One region of the Neobacillus sp. MER 74 genome, then DNA from elsewhere that is predicted to be linked to it. Evidence: riboswitches for the same ligand, from Rfam matches in the RefSeq annotation. Region 1 holds a riboswitch; the other holds the start of a gene.
What was found. Region 1 has a riboswitch for S-adenosylmethionine ahead of M3610_RS10725 (homoserine dehydrogenase). Riboswitches for the same ligand answer to the same signal wherever they lie in the genome.
Positions count from the first base shown of each region.

Region 1 (8,195 bases):
TAAAAGTTCACTTCCACAAACACCTAAGAACCTAAAAATTACAGATGGAAATGACGTCGAATATTCTGCAGAATTTGCAGACCATGCAGACCTTGAGGCACAAGCACGAGCGAACGCAGCGAATCAGCGGGTACAATCAAAAAGAAATAAATAAATCTTTATGAAGATGAATTAAAAAAAGAAGCAGGGCATCCTGCTTCTTTTTCGATATATAAGGGGAAAAAGCTTTATATCGAGTTTTTCAAATCCTCATTTGACACTAATGTTTGGAAATCATCTGTAAAGGCGATTATTTCTCCCCATTCCATTAGTTCATTATCGGATATCTTCCACGTATGTTTATCAGCGTCATTTCTGATAACCGCAAAATGAAATCGGTCAGTTGAAAAGACCTTAAATCCCTTCTCCTTACATTGTTCAATGAAAAAGAAATCCTCAGCTCGATTTACTTTTTCAAATGGAACTTGTTGACAGACATCTTTTCTAAACATTAAGGTCGCTCCAGCAACAGTGTCTGTGATTGAATTCTCATTACCTGTTACATGGATCAGCGCTTTTTTATTTTTAAAATAGATAAATACGGAGTTTTTTCCGATAATAGAAATATCTTTATTTTTAAAAGCAGCCATCGAACTTTTAATGTAATCAGGCCCATAATAGTCATCGTCATCAAATTTTGCAATAATATCATAATTTGATTTCATAATCCCAAAATTTAAGCAGTCACCTAAAGTTGCCTTTTCGTGTAGTTGATAAATCTGGACATTGCGATATTTCCTAGCCTCAGTAATCCATCTATCCATATTCATAGAATCCTTATTTAGGATAATGATCAACTCTTTATTCTTCCAGGATTGCTGTTTATAATTTTTAAAAACATTATCGATATTCTCATCTCTTATTGTACAAGTAATAATGGAAACCACACTCTCACTCCTTTAACGCTGAGAATTATTTTATGAGTTCATGACCTTATCTAAAACGGTGGTTAAATTAGTAAACTTTTTAAGGGTTTTAATAGAATTAATTTCTTTTTTCAGCCCATTTATGTCGTCAGAGCCAAAGCCTGCAGCTCCTAAGATATTTATGTGACGGATATCGATTTGAAGTAAAAGGACAATTGTTTCAAGTATGTGCATGAATTTTTCTTGGAATTTTTGAAATTTCCCTGGATAAGATTGAATGAGTAATTTATATTCTTTTAATAGCTTACTCATTGTTAATAAATCAGCAAGACCTGAAATCTCTAATCCGAGTACAAGTACATCGATATCATGATGCTTTGAAATAAACAGTCCAAGGTTGTTAATTGCCTCTTTCCATTTGCTTTTGCCTACAGGGTGTTCTTGATGATAGGTAATCAAATCATTTCCAACAATATATGTGGCCCCCATTTTATATAAACGATATCCTAGTTCCCAATCTTCGTAACCGTACAGGACAAAGTCTTCATCGAACAATCCTGCCTGAGTAATAAACTCTTTTTGAATGGAAACATTCCCTGTAAGAAATGCCATCCATGGAAAGGAAAACCCTTCTAAGTCAGCAGCAAAATTGTCGGTTATCGTTTGGAACCATGGGTATGTTACAACCCCAATATCCTTGAAGGCTTTTCTTGCAATATCACTTTTTTCCAACAACGGGTACGGTTGTTTAATTGAATCTTTATATTTATTAAACCTAGAATTAAGCAAATTATCTTTTTTTGTTAAAGTTGCAATCGTGCTAATTTTCTCTGGAGCAAATTCAGGAAAGATGCATGAATAGATGATTTTTGAATGCATTACCCCTGACAAAATATGCTTATTTTTTGATTGATGGAACTTATGATGTTTTTCAACAAAATCAGGTTCTGTTATCATTTCTGCATCAAGAAAAATAAGAGTGCTCCCTCTTGCTGTACGAATGCCCAAATTTCGTACGCTTGCTCTTCCTAGATTCTTTTCATTTCGTACATATTTGAAATGATAGGGAGGCTTATAGCCTTTTAGCTTTTCTTCCGTTTGGTCAGTTGAAGCATCATCTATAAAAATAACTTCCATTTTTGAAGGATTGAACGTTTGATATTCTAGTGAGAAAAGAGTCAGGAGATTTAGTGGATATTTATTTAGGGAAGGAATAATTATACTTACTTCAATATCTTGGCTATTATTTACTGGGATTTCTTTAGTAAGTTTCTCTTTGGTGCTTGTGTCCTTGTTATTTGAGGACTTTTTGGTTTTTGGATTTACTTTCTGTGGTTCTTGTTTATTTACAGTTGGAATTGGCCAAACACCATATAGCCCTTTTTCGTTTCCTGTAAGCTTTTTATTCATAAAATTATTAAGATTTTGTTCTGTCCTGCAATGATCCCACAGTCTGATTTCGTTAATATCACCATTAAAGAACAGACCTGGCAGTCCGCCAATCATCCCAGATGGGTAGACAAAGTCTTTAGGGCTTCTATCACCTTTTTTTACAAACTTCCCATTAATAAATAGCTGCGGCTCTCTTTCATCATAGACAACCGCAATGTGAATTAGATCATTAATACTGGCTTCATGGACTAACACCGCATATATATTCTCATTCGTATGTTCATAAATCGTTATTCCATTTAGTCCAATTGAAACACTAACTCCCGCATCATTATCGGTCATCCCTTGTCCTGGCCCAATCACATAATTCGTTCCTGTACCATCCACTGACTTTTCCCGAGATTGCTTATCGATATGATGAACATTTTCGGGTAATACCCAAAACTCATAGGTAAATGTATTTTTCAGATTCGTTAATAAACGACCATTTAGGCTATTCCATAACATGACGCACCTCTTCAATTTACTTTTATAAGTAACTAGTCCATTTGGGTTTTGCTTTTACACAATATGTATACCATATGATTTTGACTAGACTTATCCCCATTTATAGGTTGCTTTGTATATATTTTTTTGCTATTTGTCGATTCCCTCCAATTAGGAGCATAGAAATTCACAAAAAAAAGAGCTTATGCGCTCTTTTTACGGAATAATTGCTTATGATTTCATTCAAACTATATGGCGGCTAATGATACTTCTTTATCATTGCTTTCTATTTCATACTCCCCTAAAATTTGAAAGCAACATTTTATGTTCTGTTCACTCATTAACTGTTTAATTAACTCCGTATTTGTCCGGATAATTGCTGTCTCCTCATTAGTTTGAGTAATCCATGTGATCAATGGGTTTTTAAAATCCTTTGTGAGACCTTGAATTATCCATAATTCGTCTGCATGCTCTTTTTTATCTCCTAAATGAAATGCTGGCGTCTTTGTGAAATACTTATTTATCCGCTTATTTTGACAGACATAAACTAAATCTTCGATTGCTGCACTTGCTGTTGGAAACATGCCGGCACCTGGTCCTTGTAATGTAATACTACCAACAAGATCCGTGTAAACATTAACGGCATTTTCTACCCCTTCAATAGAATAAAAAGGATGAGACTTTCCAACAAGGACTGGTCTAACAGCGGCCTTAATTTGATCACCTTTCTTACTTATACTTGCAATAAGTTTAAACCTAAGTCCAAGTCTTTCAGCTGCCTCGATTAATTCACTTGTAATTGAAGTAATCCCTTCTCGTTCTACATCCTCCCAATTTGGTTCCTCACCAAATGCAATTCTGCTTAGAATCATTGTTTTATAAAAAGCATCAAAGCCTTCGACATCATTGGTTGGGTCTGCTTCAGCAAACCCCTTTGCTTGTGCTAAACTTAGAGCGTCAGCAAAGGACTGCTTCTTCTCACGCATTTCCGTTAAGATGAAATTCGATGTTCCATTTAGTATGCCTTGCACGTGATGAACACGGTTTACGTTTAATAGCTGCCTTAAGGTTTGAATAACAGGTATACCACCCGCAACTGTCGCTTCGTAACCTACTGAAACATTATGATGCTTTGCTAACTCGAGCAGGTCATTCCCGTGGTGTGCAAACATTTCTTTATTAGCTGTAATTATGTGACATCCTTTTTGAATCGCTTGTTTTAAAAATGTAAAAGTGGGTTCTTTATTGACGATTGCTTCGACAATAACATCAAGTTGAGGTAGACTTAAAATTTCATTGAAATCTGCAGTGACTAATACATCTTCATTAATATTTCTCTTTTTATGCTTATTTCTAATTAGTACAGCTGCGACTTCGACCCTTTTTCCTAATACTCCCTCAAGTTCTTCTGCATGGGATTGAATCGTTCTATAAACACCTTCCCCGACTGTTCCGAAACCTAGAATCGCTACTTTTATCACAGACATATTGATCCACCCTTCATTTATAATAGACATGGCTAAATAGAAAAAAACCCTCTTCATAAGAAGAGGGTTAGTTTCCTCCTCTTATCTGTCAGGCAAATAACCTGCAGGAATTAGCACCTTTTCAAGATTTACCTTGATGGTTGCCGGGCTTCATCGGGCCTAGTCCCTCCGCCGCTCTGGATAAGAGTTTTATGTAATTGTTTGATTAAATTTCCAAGTTATAAAGAGAATTCTAGTTGAATCCTTTGTAGATGTCAATATTATTTGAAATTTCTTTTTTTTACAAAGGTAACAGGGTTACTTCTCCCTTGTCTCCTAGACGGTCTATCATTTCTAACCATTCCTTCGGTTTGTTTGAAAGTATGGAGTAATAGGTTGTTAGGAAATCCTTTACAAGATTAGTTGGGAGAGATTTAAGCTCATCGTCTAATGGCATGAAACATAAATCTAGCCCAGTTACGGCTTCCCCATTATTTTCCCAGGATGGATGAACATATGAGAAATCTAACCGCTTGTAACCCAAATGGGAAAGCACTTCACGTCGCACATAAGGGTCCATAACCTTTACGCCGCCAAATTCGTGATGTTCAACTCTGTAAGGATCGTATATTTCTGCAAACATTCCGTGAAGCTCTTTTCCATTTTTATTTGCTAATTGTTGTAAATCCTTTAACCGGTTTTGAGCTAAAAATCGACCAAGGCTTAGGCCAGGTTTACCTATAATCGTAAAATCTGTCATGGCAATATTCCAATCAGGATAATAACGGTATTCAGTTGCACCTAAGACTTTATCGCCATCGACTGCCACGAATACCCGAATACTCGGATCTTCTAATGGCTCTTTCCATAGCTCATATGCCAGGACTTCTTCTGGCGGGAAAATTTCTCCCATTAAGTTATGCAGTTTTCTAAAATTCGGATCATCTATACTTGTGATTCTAATATAATCCATAAATATCCCCCCCAATTATTTAAAAGGATTTTTCCATTCCATTAATACAGCATTGTTACAGGATTCCTCATCCTCTAGATAGTTTTCAATAATTCCTACCGGGACACGGCCGCAGCGCAGCAAAAATGTAATGACAGGATCCTTTAATTCTCCCGTTATAATTGATGCTAAATATTGCTCCGGTGTCATGTTATCAGCTACTCTATAAAAACCTGGCATTCTACCCCCGCCTAGTAAGCGCTCTAAACCTCTCTCAATAACAACATGGTACATAGCATGCATCATCAATTTTCCTAGCCCTAGTTTACGGTACCTGGGTCGGACACTGATATCAACGATGTACAAGGTATTCCCCCTTGGATTATGGTTTCGGATGTATCCATGGTCAGTGATTTCTTCCCACGTATGGTTTTTATCGCTGGGATCAAAATCGATAATTAAGGCGGTTAACGAACCGGCTAATTCACCATCAACCTCAATACATAATGCACCTTCTGGAAACAGGTCCACATGATTGGTTAGTTGCTCTTTATTCCACCATAATTCTGATGGAAAAGGAGGTGGGAAGCACTCGGATTGAATCTTGATAAGATCGGCAAAATCCTGTTTGGTATAATTGCGAATGATAACCGGAACAGGCCGCTCTTGGTCAAAAACGTAAAATTCACTTCGATACATACTAAACCCACCCCTTCTGTTTACTTTTCCCAGTCTGTGTATAAATCAGTTCTGCGATCACGCCAGGTTGTAACAGATCCTCGTTCACTTACTTCATATAACAAATTTAAATCCAGATCACCCGTTACAATCATGTCATTATTAATTTCACCTTCAACCAATATGCCCTTAGGAGGAAATGGAATATCATTTGGAGTAATAATGACAGCTTGACCAAAATTAGCACGCATAAAGTCAACCGTCGGCAGTGAACCCACTGTTCCTGTTAAAACCACATATACTTGATTCTCAATTGCCCGTGCATGGCTGGTATAGCGAACACGATGAAACCCATGACGATCATCTGTACACGATGGACAGAAAATGACATCAGCACCCTTAGCCTTTGCCATCCGCACGATCTCTGGGAATTCAATATCATAACAAGTAAGCAGGGCGATTTTCCCTTTTTCTGTTTCAAAAATCTGAAAGGAATCCCCTGGTGCCATATTCCATTCATTGACTTCGGTCGGTGTAATATGAAGTTTGGCCTGCTCGCCAACCCTGCCATCTGGATAAAATAAATGAGCGGTATTATACAGCTTGCCATCCTTTTCAATCACATGCGTTCCCGCAATAATATGCATGTTTGTATTTTTTGCAAAATTAGAAAATAGTTCTCTATATTGTTCAGTAAATCTCGGGAGATCGTTGATGCTTAGACTTTGCCCTTGTCCATTCCCAATCGATAATAGCTGGGTAGTAAAGAACTCTGGAAAAAGGACAAACTCTGCCCCAAATTCTTCTGCAGTTTTTATGTAGTGTTCACATTGTGACGCAAACTCTTCAAAGGATTGAATCGTATGTAACTGGTATTGCACGACAGATACACGAATTTTCATTATTTTCCTCCACTCAATTGTAAAAATTTCTCATAAGGAGATTATCTAATATTTTCGTTATTATTACAATTTATTCAAACTAAAAGCCTGCCAAATGGCAGGCTTCTAGAATTTCATCTTTATCGCTGCAGTTTTCCCTCTGCAAGCTTGATTTGTTTCTCGACTTGCTCTGGTGATGTTCCACCAAAGCTATTTCTTACACTAACCACATGCTCTGGAGCCAATACCACATAAATATCTTCCTCAAATAAAGAACTGAAGCCTTGATATTCTTCAAAGCTCAAATCGAGCAAAAATTTATTATTCTGAATCGCATATAAAACAATTTTTCCAATTACTTCATGAGCATCACGGAAAGGCAGACCTTTTCTTACCAAATAATCAGCAATATCTGTAGCATTAGAAAAATCATTGTTGATCGCCTTACGCATGATATCTTTATTAACAGTCATGGTTTCAATCATCGGTGCTAATAACATTAATGAACCTTCCAGCGTTTCAACGGTATCAAACATACCTTCCTTATCCTCTTGTAAATCCTTGTTATAAGCTAGAGGTAAGCCTTTAAGAACGGTCAGCAAGCCGATTAAATTGCCATAGGTACGGCCTGTTTTACCGCGGAGAAGCTCAGGTACATCTGGATTTTTCTTTTGCGGCATAATACTTGATCCTGTGCAGAACGAATCGTCCAGTTCAACAAACTGAAACTCCTGACTTGACCAAATGACAAGTTCTTCTGATAATCTGGAAATATGAGTCATAATAATCGAACCGATGGATAAAAATTCAAGAATAAAATCACGATCACTAACAGCATCCATACTGTTTGGATAAACCGTTTCAAACCCCAATAACTCAGCGACACGTTCACGGTTTATCGGAAAGGTTGTTCCTGCCAATGCCCCTGAACCAAGCGGGAGCCAATTGATGCGCTTCAAACTATCAATCAATCGCTCTTTATCACGTTCAAACATCCAAAAATACGCCATTAAATGATGAGCGAAGGAGACAGGCTGAGCTCTCTGCAGGTGTGTATATCCAGGTATTAAGGTTTGGACATTCTCTTTCGCTTGCTTAATTAATGCCTGTTGAACATCTTCAACTAACTTAATAAGTTCCGTCGTTTTTGTTCTTAAGTACAGATGCATGTCGGTAGCCACCTGATCATTACGGCTGCGCCCTGTATGAAGCTTCCCACCGACCGGACCAATTTTTTCAATTAATAGTTTTTCAATATTCATATGGATATCTTCGTCTTCTACTAAAAACTCAACCTCATGATTATCTACCAGGTTTTTTATCGAGAGAAGACCATCCTTAATTTTCTCGGCATCCTCTACGGGAATGATACCGCACTCTCCCAGCATTTGCACATGAGCGAGACTTCCTGCGATATCCTCCTTAGCTAGCTTTT
Region 1 is NZ_JAMAUV010000005.1:25,154-33,348, forward strand. Features, by position in the region: gene M3610_RS10710 (YfhD family protein) at 1-154, shown strand, start outside; gene M3610_RS10715 (glycosyltransferase family 2 protein) at 228-926, opposite strand; gene M3610_RS10720 (glycosyltransferase) at 957-2,804, opposite strand; gene M3610_RS10725 (homoserine dehydrogenase) at 3,032-4,270, opposite strand; SAM riboswitch class I at 4,349-4,457, opposite strand; gene M3610_RS10730 (GNAT family N-acetyltransferase) at 4,551-5,222, opposite strand; gene M3610_RS10735 (GNAT family N-acetyltransferase) at 5,238-5,900, opposite strand; gene M3610_RS10740 (carbon-nitrogen hydrolase family protein) at 5,921-6,781, opposite strand; gene argH (argininosuccinate lyase) at 6,901-8,195, opposite strand, start outside.

Region 2 (8,195 bases), on a different contig from region 1:
TTAAGTGTCCATGGCGGATTAACTCCAGATCCGGTAACAGGGGCCCGCGCTGTTCCGATTTACCAAAACAATGCATATCAATTTAAAAATACTGAGCATGCTGCAAACTTATTTAGCTTAGCAGAATCTGGATACATATACACACGAATACACAACCCAACGACCACTGTATTCGAAGAAAGAGTCGCATTATTAGAAGGCGGTGTTGGTGCTTTAGCAGTGGCGAGCGGAATGGCCGCTATTACTCTTGCCATTTTAAATATTGCTGAGGCTGGCGATGAAATTGTTTCGGCTTCCAATCTCTATGGAGGCACCTATAATTTATTTGCAGTGACCCTTCCGAAATATGGAATTAACGTGAAATTTGTAGATCCAGAAAATCCAGAAAACTTCCGCCAAGCGATCACTGCCAAAACAAAAGCAGTCTTTGCGGAAACAATTGGTAATCCAAGCCTGCGCATCCTTGATATTGAAAAAGTAGCAGAAATTGCCCATGAAGCAGGTGTACCACTAATCGTTGACAATACTTTTGCCACTCCATACCTTTGCCGCCCAATTGAACATGGAGCAGATATTGTCATTCATTCCGCTACTAAGTGGTTATTAGGGAACGGAACGACAACGGGCGGAATTATTGTTGATGGCGGTAAATTCGATTGGAATTCTCCAAGATTCCCAGGCTTTACAACACCAGACGCAAGCTACCATGATTTGGTTTATGCAGAAGCCCTAGGCGCGGTGGCTTATATTATCAAAGCACGTGTCCAATTGCTTCGTGATCTAGGGCCGGCATTAAGTCCGCAAAATTCCTTCCAGTTTGTCCTTGGGCTTGAAACTCTGCATGTCCGGATGAAGGAGCATGTCGTAAATACTAAAGAAGTCGTCGATTACTTAACTAACCATCCTGCCGTAGAATGGGTTTCCTATCCTGGTCATCCATCCCATCCTGATTATGAACTAGCTAAAAAGTATCTACCAAAAGGTGCCGGTTCGATGGTGGTATTCGGAATTAAAGGCGGAAAAGAAGCAGGGGCTAAATTAATTGATTCCATCACACTTTGGGCACATGTGGCCAATGTTGGTGATGCAAAAAGTTTAATTATTCATCCGGCCAGCACCACTCACCAGCAATTAGATGCCCAAGGCCTGATCGCTGCAGGTGTAACAGAGGATTTAATTCGCCTATCCATCGGGATCGAGAATGTAGAAGATCTAATTGAAGACCTAGAGTCGGCTATTGTTTCGGCAACTGGTTTAACTTCATTAAACGTTAATGCCTAAAACTTATTTTTTTGAATAAGAAACTATTTTCATTGACACCCCTTTTTATCCGTGATACGATACTTTTGTAATATAGTTACTTAAACAAATTCACGTTTGAATTAAATATAGGAATTGATACTCTTATCAAGAGAGGTGGAGGGATGTGCCCGATGAAGCCCGGCAACCGTCAATATTTATTATTGAAATGGTGCCAATTCACACAAAGCGTTTGCTTTGGAAGATGGGAGAAAGGATTATTATTTATGATGCCTTTCTGCCTGCGCAGAAAGGCTTTTTATTTTGATAACATAGAATCTTTTCGTAAAAAAAGTCAAACCCTATATTAGATTAAACGGTATATTACAAGAAAAATCTTTCAGAATTTTAAGGTAAATTGGATAAAAAGCAGGTGATACAATGATTTCTATAAAAAGTGTTCAGAAAATTTTTCCCTCCAAACAGGGTCAGCTTAGAGCTGTTGATGATGTAAACCTTGAAATTCAAGATGGTGAAATTTTCGGGGTAATTGGATACAGTGGTGCTGGTAAAAGTACATTGATTAGAATGTTAAATGGTTTGGAACTGCCGACCAGTGGGACCGTAACCGTTGCTGGCCGCGTGGTTTCAAAAATCAAAGGGGCTGAACTTCGAAAAGCCCGGCAAGAGATCAGTATGATTTTTCAGCATTTTAACTTATTGTGGTCAAGAACCGTTAGTGAAAATATTGCTTTTCCCTTAGAAATTGCAGGCATCAAAAGTCCTGAGCGCCAAAAAAGAGTTAGTGAACTAATTAAATTAGTCGGCCTGGAAGGTAGAGAGAATGCTTATCCATCCCAGTTAAGCGGCGGACAAAAGCAACGTGTTGGGATTGCAAGGGCGCTTGCCAACAATCCGAAAGTACTTCTTTGTGATGAAGCTACTTCTGCCCTCGACCCACAAACGACCGATTCTATTTTGGAATTGTTAGTTGATATAAATAAAAGGCTCGGTCTGACTATTGTTCTTATTACCCATGAAATGCATGTAATCCGCAAGATTTGTCACCGGGTTGCCGTCATGGAAAGTGGAAGGGTCGTCGAACTTGGACAAGTATTAGATGTATTCAAAAATCCACAGCAGTCGATTACGAAACGATTTGTCCAGCAGGTAACCGAACCAGAAGAAACGAAAGAAACTGCTGAACATTTAATTGAACGTTATCGTTCCGGTCAAATTGTTCAACTAACTTTTATTGGGGAGTCTGTTGAACAGCCGATCATTACAAATGTCATTCGACATAATAACGTGACCGTTAATATCTTGCAAGGGAAGATTTCACAAACCCAAAGCGGGTCCTATGGAACCTTATTCATTCATATTGATGGGGACGAAGCAGAAGTCAATAAGGCAGTCGACTATATTCGTTCACAGCAAGTAGGAGTGGAGGTGGTTACAAGTGAATAGTAAACCGTATTTCGAAGATTTTGATTGGCCGGCAATGTGGGAAGCAACGAGACAAACTCTTTATATGACAGGGATTTCCGTTGTGGCTACATTTATTCTTGGTATCCTGCTTGGATTGTTGTTATTCCTTACTTCAAAAGGAAGTCTTTGGAGTAATAAACCCATTAATGTGGTCATTAGCGGCGTGGTGAATATATTCCGGTCCATTCCTTTTATTATTTTAATTGTCTTATTAATCCCGTTTACAACGATACTTTTCCGAACCATGATTGGTGAAAATGCCGCATTGCCAGCATTGATTATTGGTGCTGCACCATTTTATGCAAGGATGGTGGAAATTGGCCTTAGGGAAATTGATAAAGGCGTGATTGAAGCAGCAAAGTCAATGGGTGCCACCACTGGTACGATCATTTGGAAGGTTCTGTTACCAGAATCGATGCCAGCGCTGGTCTCTGGGATAACCGTAACAGCGATTGCTCTTGTTGGTTATACAGCAATGGCGGGAGTCATTGGAGCAGGTGGTTTAGGAAATCTTGCCTATCTTCAAGGCTTTCAACGAAATCAAAACGATGTAACTTTAGTCGCAACCATCATTATTTTAATTATTGTGTTTATCATTCAGTTTATCGGTGATTTTATCACTTCAAAATTAGATAAAAGATAAAGGAGAGGTCAAAATGAAAAAAATATTAAGTTTATTGTTAGCATTGTCTATCGTATTTGTTGTCGCAGCTTGCGGCAAGTCAGAGGAAAAGTCAGAAGGAACTACTGGTGGCAAAGAAGCAGAAACTACAAAATTAGTGGTTGGAGCATCTAACGTTCCCCATGCAGAAATCCTTGAAAAAGCAAAACCGCTTTTAAAAGAAAAAGGCATTGACTTAGAAATCAAAACATTCCAAGATTATGTATTACCAAACAAAGCATTGGCATCAAAAGAACTTGATGCAAACTATTTCCAACACATCCCTTACTTAAATTCTCAAAATAAAGAAAATGGTTATGGCTTTGTTAATGCTGGCGGTATCCATATTGAGCCAATCGGTGTTTATTCAAAGAAATATAAAAAGCTAAGTGATCTTCCAAAAGGTGCACATTTAATCATGAGCAACTCTGTAGCTGACCATGGCCGTCTTCTTTCTTTACTTGAAAAAGAGGGAGTTATCAAATTAAAAGAAGGCATTGATAAAACGAAAGCAGAATTAAAAGATGTTGTTGAAAATCCTAAAAACCTAAAGTTCGATACCAACTATGAAGCAGCATTACTTCCAAAAATCTATAATAATGGCGAAGGGGACGCGGTCCTAATCAATTCTAACTATGCGATTGATGCAGGCTTGAACCCAGTTGAAGATTCCATCGCCATTGAAGACAAAGAATCACCGTATGTAAACGTGATTGCTGTCCGCAGCGGTGACGAAAATAAAGACAGTATCAAAACATTAGTGGAAGTTCTACATTCAAAAGAAATTCAAGACTTCATTCTTGAAAAATACAAAGGTGCCGTTGTACCGGTTTCTGAGTAACTTATAAATAGGAAGAAAGTCAGTGTATTAAACACTGACTTTTTCTATGCCGATGTCTAAAACGGTATACATTTAAACAGTTTCATTGGGTAAAAATAGGAAGACCATTAGACCCGAATTCCATTGGCAAAATGTAATAAAATGAGGTATGATTTTACTCGAGTGCATTTTCCTTATTTAGGATTAATCAGAATTTTCATTAAAAATACCCTTTCATTCTCATTTGATACTAGCTTAATGAAAATAGGTGCTATGTTTTTACTGTTTAAGAGTTGCTAATACATTTCATTTGTTATAAGATTGGAATGAGAATAAAATGAGAATAGGGTTATCAAACGACCCGATTACATGATACAACACTTTCTCTTTGGAGGTATAGATATGGCTGGATCAACGTTAACGATCAAAGATTTACATGTAGCAATTGATGGGAAAGAAATATTAAAAGGTGTAAACCTTGAAATAAAGGGTGGAGAAATCCACGCAATCATGGGACCAAATGGAACAGGTAAATCCACTTTATCTTCTGCCATTATGGGCCATCCAAAATATGAAGTAACAAGCGGATCTATCACTCTAGATGGACAAAATGTTCTTGAAATGGAAGTAGATGAGCGCGCACGGGCTGGGCTATTCCTAGCAATGCAATATCCAAGTGAAATTAACGGCGTAACAAATGCCGATTTTTTACGTTCAGCACTAAATAGCCGTCTTGGTGAAGGAAATGAAATTTCATTAATGAAGTTTATCCGTAAAATGGATAAGCAAATGGAATTCCTTGAAATGGACCTTGATATGGCACAACGTTATTTAAACGAAGGCTTCTCCGGCGGTGAGAAAAAACGTAACGAAATCTTGCAATTAATGATGTTAGAACCAAAAATTGCAATCCTAGATGAAATTGACTCCGGACTAGATATCGATGCCCTAAAGGTAGTATCAAAAGGAATCAATGAGATGCGCGGCGAAGATTTCGGCTGCTTAGTGATTACACACTATCAACGTCTTTTAAACTATATCACTCCAGACCATGTGCATGTAATGATGCAGGGCCGTGTTGTAAAATCCGGCGGACCTGAACTAGCACAACGCTTAGAAGCTGAAGGATATGACTGGATCAAACAAGAACTTGGAATTGAAGATGAAACAGTTGGGCAAGAAGCGTAAGAGAGGGTTAGGAGGATTACAATGACAACAGAAATCAAATTATCATTTGATCAGGAAAATGTCCGCTCTTTTTCAAAAGAAACGAGCGAGCCTGCTTGGTTCGAGGAGCTCCGTCTTAAAGCATTAGCTGATTTTGAGCAGCTTCCAATGCCAAGACCTGATAAAACAAAGATTGATAAATGGAACTTCACCCAGTTCACTCAACATACAGTATCAAGTGCTCCCATCACTTCTCTTTCTGAATTACCAGAAGAGGTAAAAGCATTAATTGATATGGAAGCCGAAAATAAAAATTTATATATTCAACGAAATCAAACTCCAGCTTTTTTATCTTTATCTGAAGAGCTAAAAAGCCAGGGTGTTATTTTTACTGATATCTTTACCGCTGCGAAGGAACATGGTGACGTCCTGAAAAAGTATTATCTTACTCAGGCCATCAATGCCGATGAGCATCGCTTAACTGCCCTAAATGCTGCACTGGTTAACGGAGGAGTTTTCTTATACATTCCGAAAAATGTAGAAGTTTCTGAACCGATACAGGCGGTGTTTGTGCAGGATGATGCCGAGGCGAATTTGTTTAACCATGTAATCGTTGTGGCTGAGGATAATAGTGCGGTGACATATGTTGAAAACTACATTTCCACCGTGGAAACTTCTAATGCACTAGTTAATATTTTGACGGAAGTCATTGCCAATGTTAATGCAAGCGTACGTTACGGCGCTGTTGATACCTTGGCTAAAGGTATTACGACATATGTAAATCGCCGCGGCGTTGCTGGCAGAGATTCTAAAATTGAATGGGCCCTTGGTTTAATGAATGAAGGAAATACCATTTCAGAAAATACAACGAACCTTCTTGGCGACGGTTCGTCAGGCGACACAAAAACGGTTGTTGTTGGACGTGGTGACCAAACACAGAACTTTACCACAAAGGTTGTACACTTCGGAAAACATACCGTCGGAAATATCTTGAATCATGGTGTTGCTAAGGATAGTGCTACATCGATTTTTAATGGAATTGGTAAAATTGAGCATGGTGCATCTAAATCAGATGCAGAGCAAACTTCCCGTGTTCTAATGCTAAGTGAAAAAGCACGCGGCGACGCTAATCCGATTCTTTTAATTGATGAAGATGATGTCGTAGCTGGCCACGCAGCATCTGTAGGTCGTGTAGATCCTGTTCAACTTTACTACTTAATGAGCCGGGGAATTCGTAAAGAAGAAGCAGAACGCTTAGTCATTCATGGATTCTTAGCCCCTGTCGTTAACCAGTTACCGATTGAAGGAGTAAAGAAACAGTTAACTGAAGTAATTGAAAGGAAAGTACGCTAATGAATATCAGGGATATTCGCGCACAATTTCCTATCTTAGATCAAGAAGTCAATGGGAAGCCATTAGTATACTTGGATAGTTCGGCAACATCTCAAAAACCCATCCAAGTAATCGAGGCGGTTGAAAAATATTATCGTGAAATCAATTCCAATGTCCATCGTGGTGTGCATACACTAGGAACAAGAGCAACGGATGCTTACGAAGGGGCAAGGGAAAAGGTTCGTAAGTTTATCAATGCCAAGTCTACTCAAGAAGTGATTTTTACAAGAGGAACAACAACCTCTCTTAATACCGTAGCTGCAAGCTATGCGGCGGCGAATTTAAAAGCAGGCGATGAAATCGTCATTACGTATATGGAGCACCACAGCAATATTATTCCGTGGCAGCAAGTGGCAAGACGGACCGGTGCTCAGTTGAAATACATTCCATTACAAGAAGATGGAACCATTTCACTTGATGACGTTCGTGCAACAATTACTTCAAACACGAAAGTCGTTTCTGTTATGCAAGTATCCAATGTCCTTGGCGTCATTAATCCAGTCAAAGAGATAGCGCAAATTGCTCATGAAAACGGAGCAATTATGGTTGTCGACGGGGCGCAAAGTGCACCGCATATGAAGATTGATGTTCAAGATTTAGATTGTGATTTTCTTGCTTTTTCTGGACATAAAATGTGCGGTCCGACCGGCATTGGTGTCCTTTATGGAAAAAAACATCTGCTCGAAAACATGGAACCCATCGAGTTCGGCGGCGAAATGATTGATTTCGTGCAATTGTACGAATCAACATGGAAAGAACTGCCATGGAAGTTCGAAGGCGGTACACCAATCATTGCTGGGGCCGTTGGTCTTGGCGCTGCCATCGACTTTTTAAATGAAGTGGGCTTAGACCAAATTGCCGAACATGAACATAGACTTGCGGCCTATGCGTTAGAAAAAATGGCAACTGTAGAAGGTATGACTATTTATGGTCCTCTTGACCCAGCGAAGCGGGCAGGACTAGTCACCTTTAATATCAGTGATGTTCATCCACATGATGTGGCAACTGTGCTAGATGCAGAAGGAATTGCGGTTCGTGCTGGACATCATTGTGCCCAGCCGCTAATGAGATGGCTAAAAGCCTCCGCAACAGCACGTGCAAGCTTTTACCTATACAACACAGAAGATGATATAGATAAACTTGTTGAAGGACTTGTTAAAACAAAGGAGTATTTCAGCGATGTCTTCTAATTTAGATAATCTTTACCGTCGGGTGATTATGGACCATTATAAAAATCCACGTAATCGTGGCGTTTTAGAGGATGGCAGTCTGACGATTAATATGAATAACCCCACATGTGGGGACCGGATTCAATTGACCCTTAAAGTGGTTGATGGGATCGTGGTTGACGCAAAGCAAGAAGGCGAAGGCTGTTCGATTTCCATGTCATCCGCTTCAATGATGACCCAGGCGATTAAAGGGAAAACG
Region 2 is NZ_JAMAUV010000003.1:207,841-216,035, reverse strand. Features, by position in the region: gene M3610_RS07770 (O-acetylhomoserine aminocarboxypropyltransferase/cysteine synthase family protein) at 1-1,281, shown strand, start outside; SAM riboswitch class I at 1,402-1,511, shown strand; gene M3610_RS07765 (methionine ABC transporter ATP-binding protein) at 1,681-2,706, shown strand; gene M3610_RS07760 (methionine ABC transporter permease) at 2,741-3,370, shown strand; gene M3610_RS07755 (MetQ/NlpA family ABC transporter substrate-binding protein) at 3,384-4,229, shown strand; gene sufC (Fe-S cluster assembly ATPase SufC) at 4,611-5,396, shown strand; gene sufD (Fe-S cluster assembly protein SufD) at 5,418-6,728, shown strand; gene M3610_RS07740 (cysteine desulfurase) at 6,728-7,957, shown strand; gene sufU (Fe-S cluster assembly sulfur transfer protein SufU) at 7,947-8,195, shown strand, end outside.
Region 2: another riboswitch for S-adenosylmethionine. It lies ahead of M3610_RS07765 (methionine ABC transporter ATP-binding protein); the one in region 1 lies ahead of M3610_RS10725 (homoserine dehydrogenase).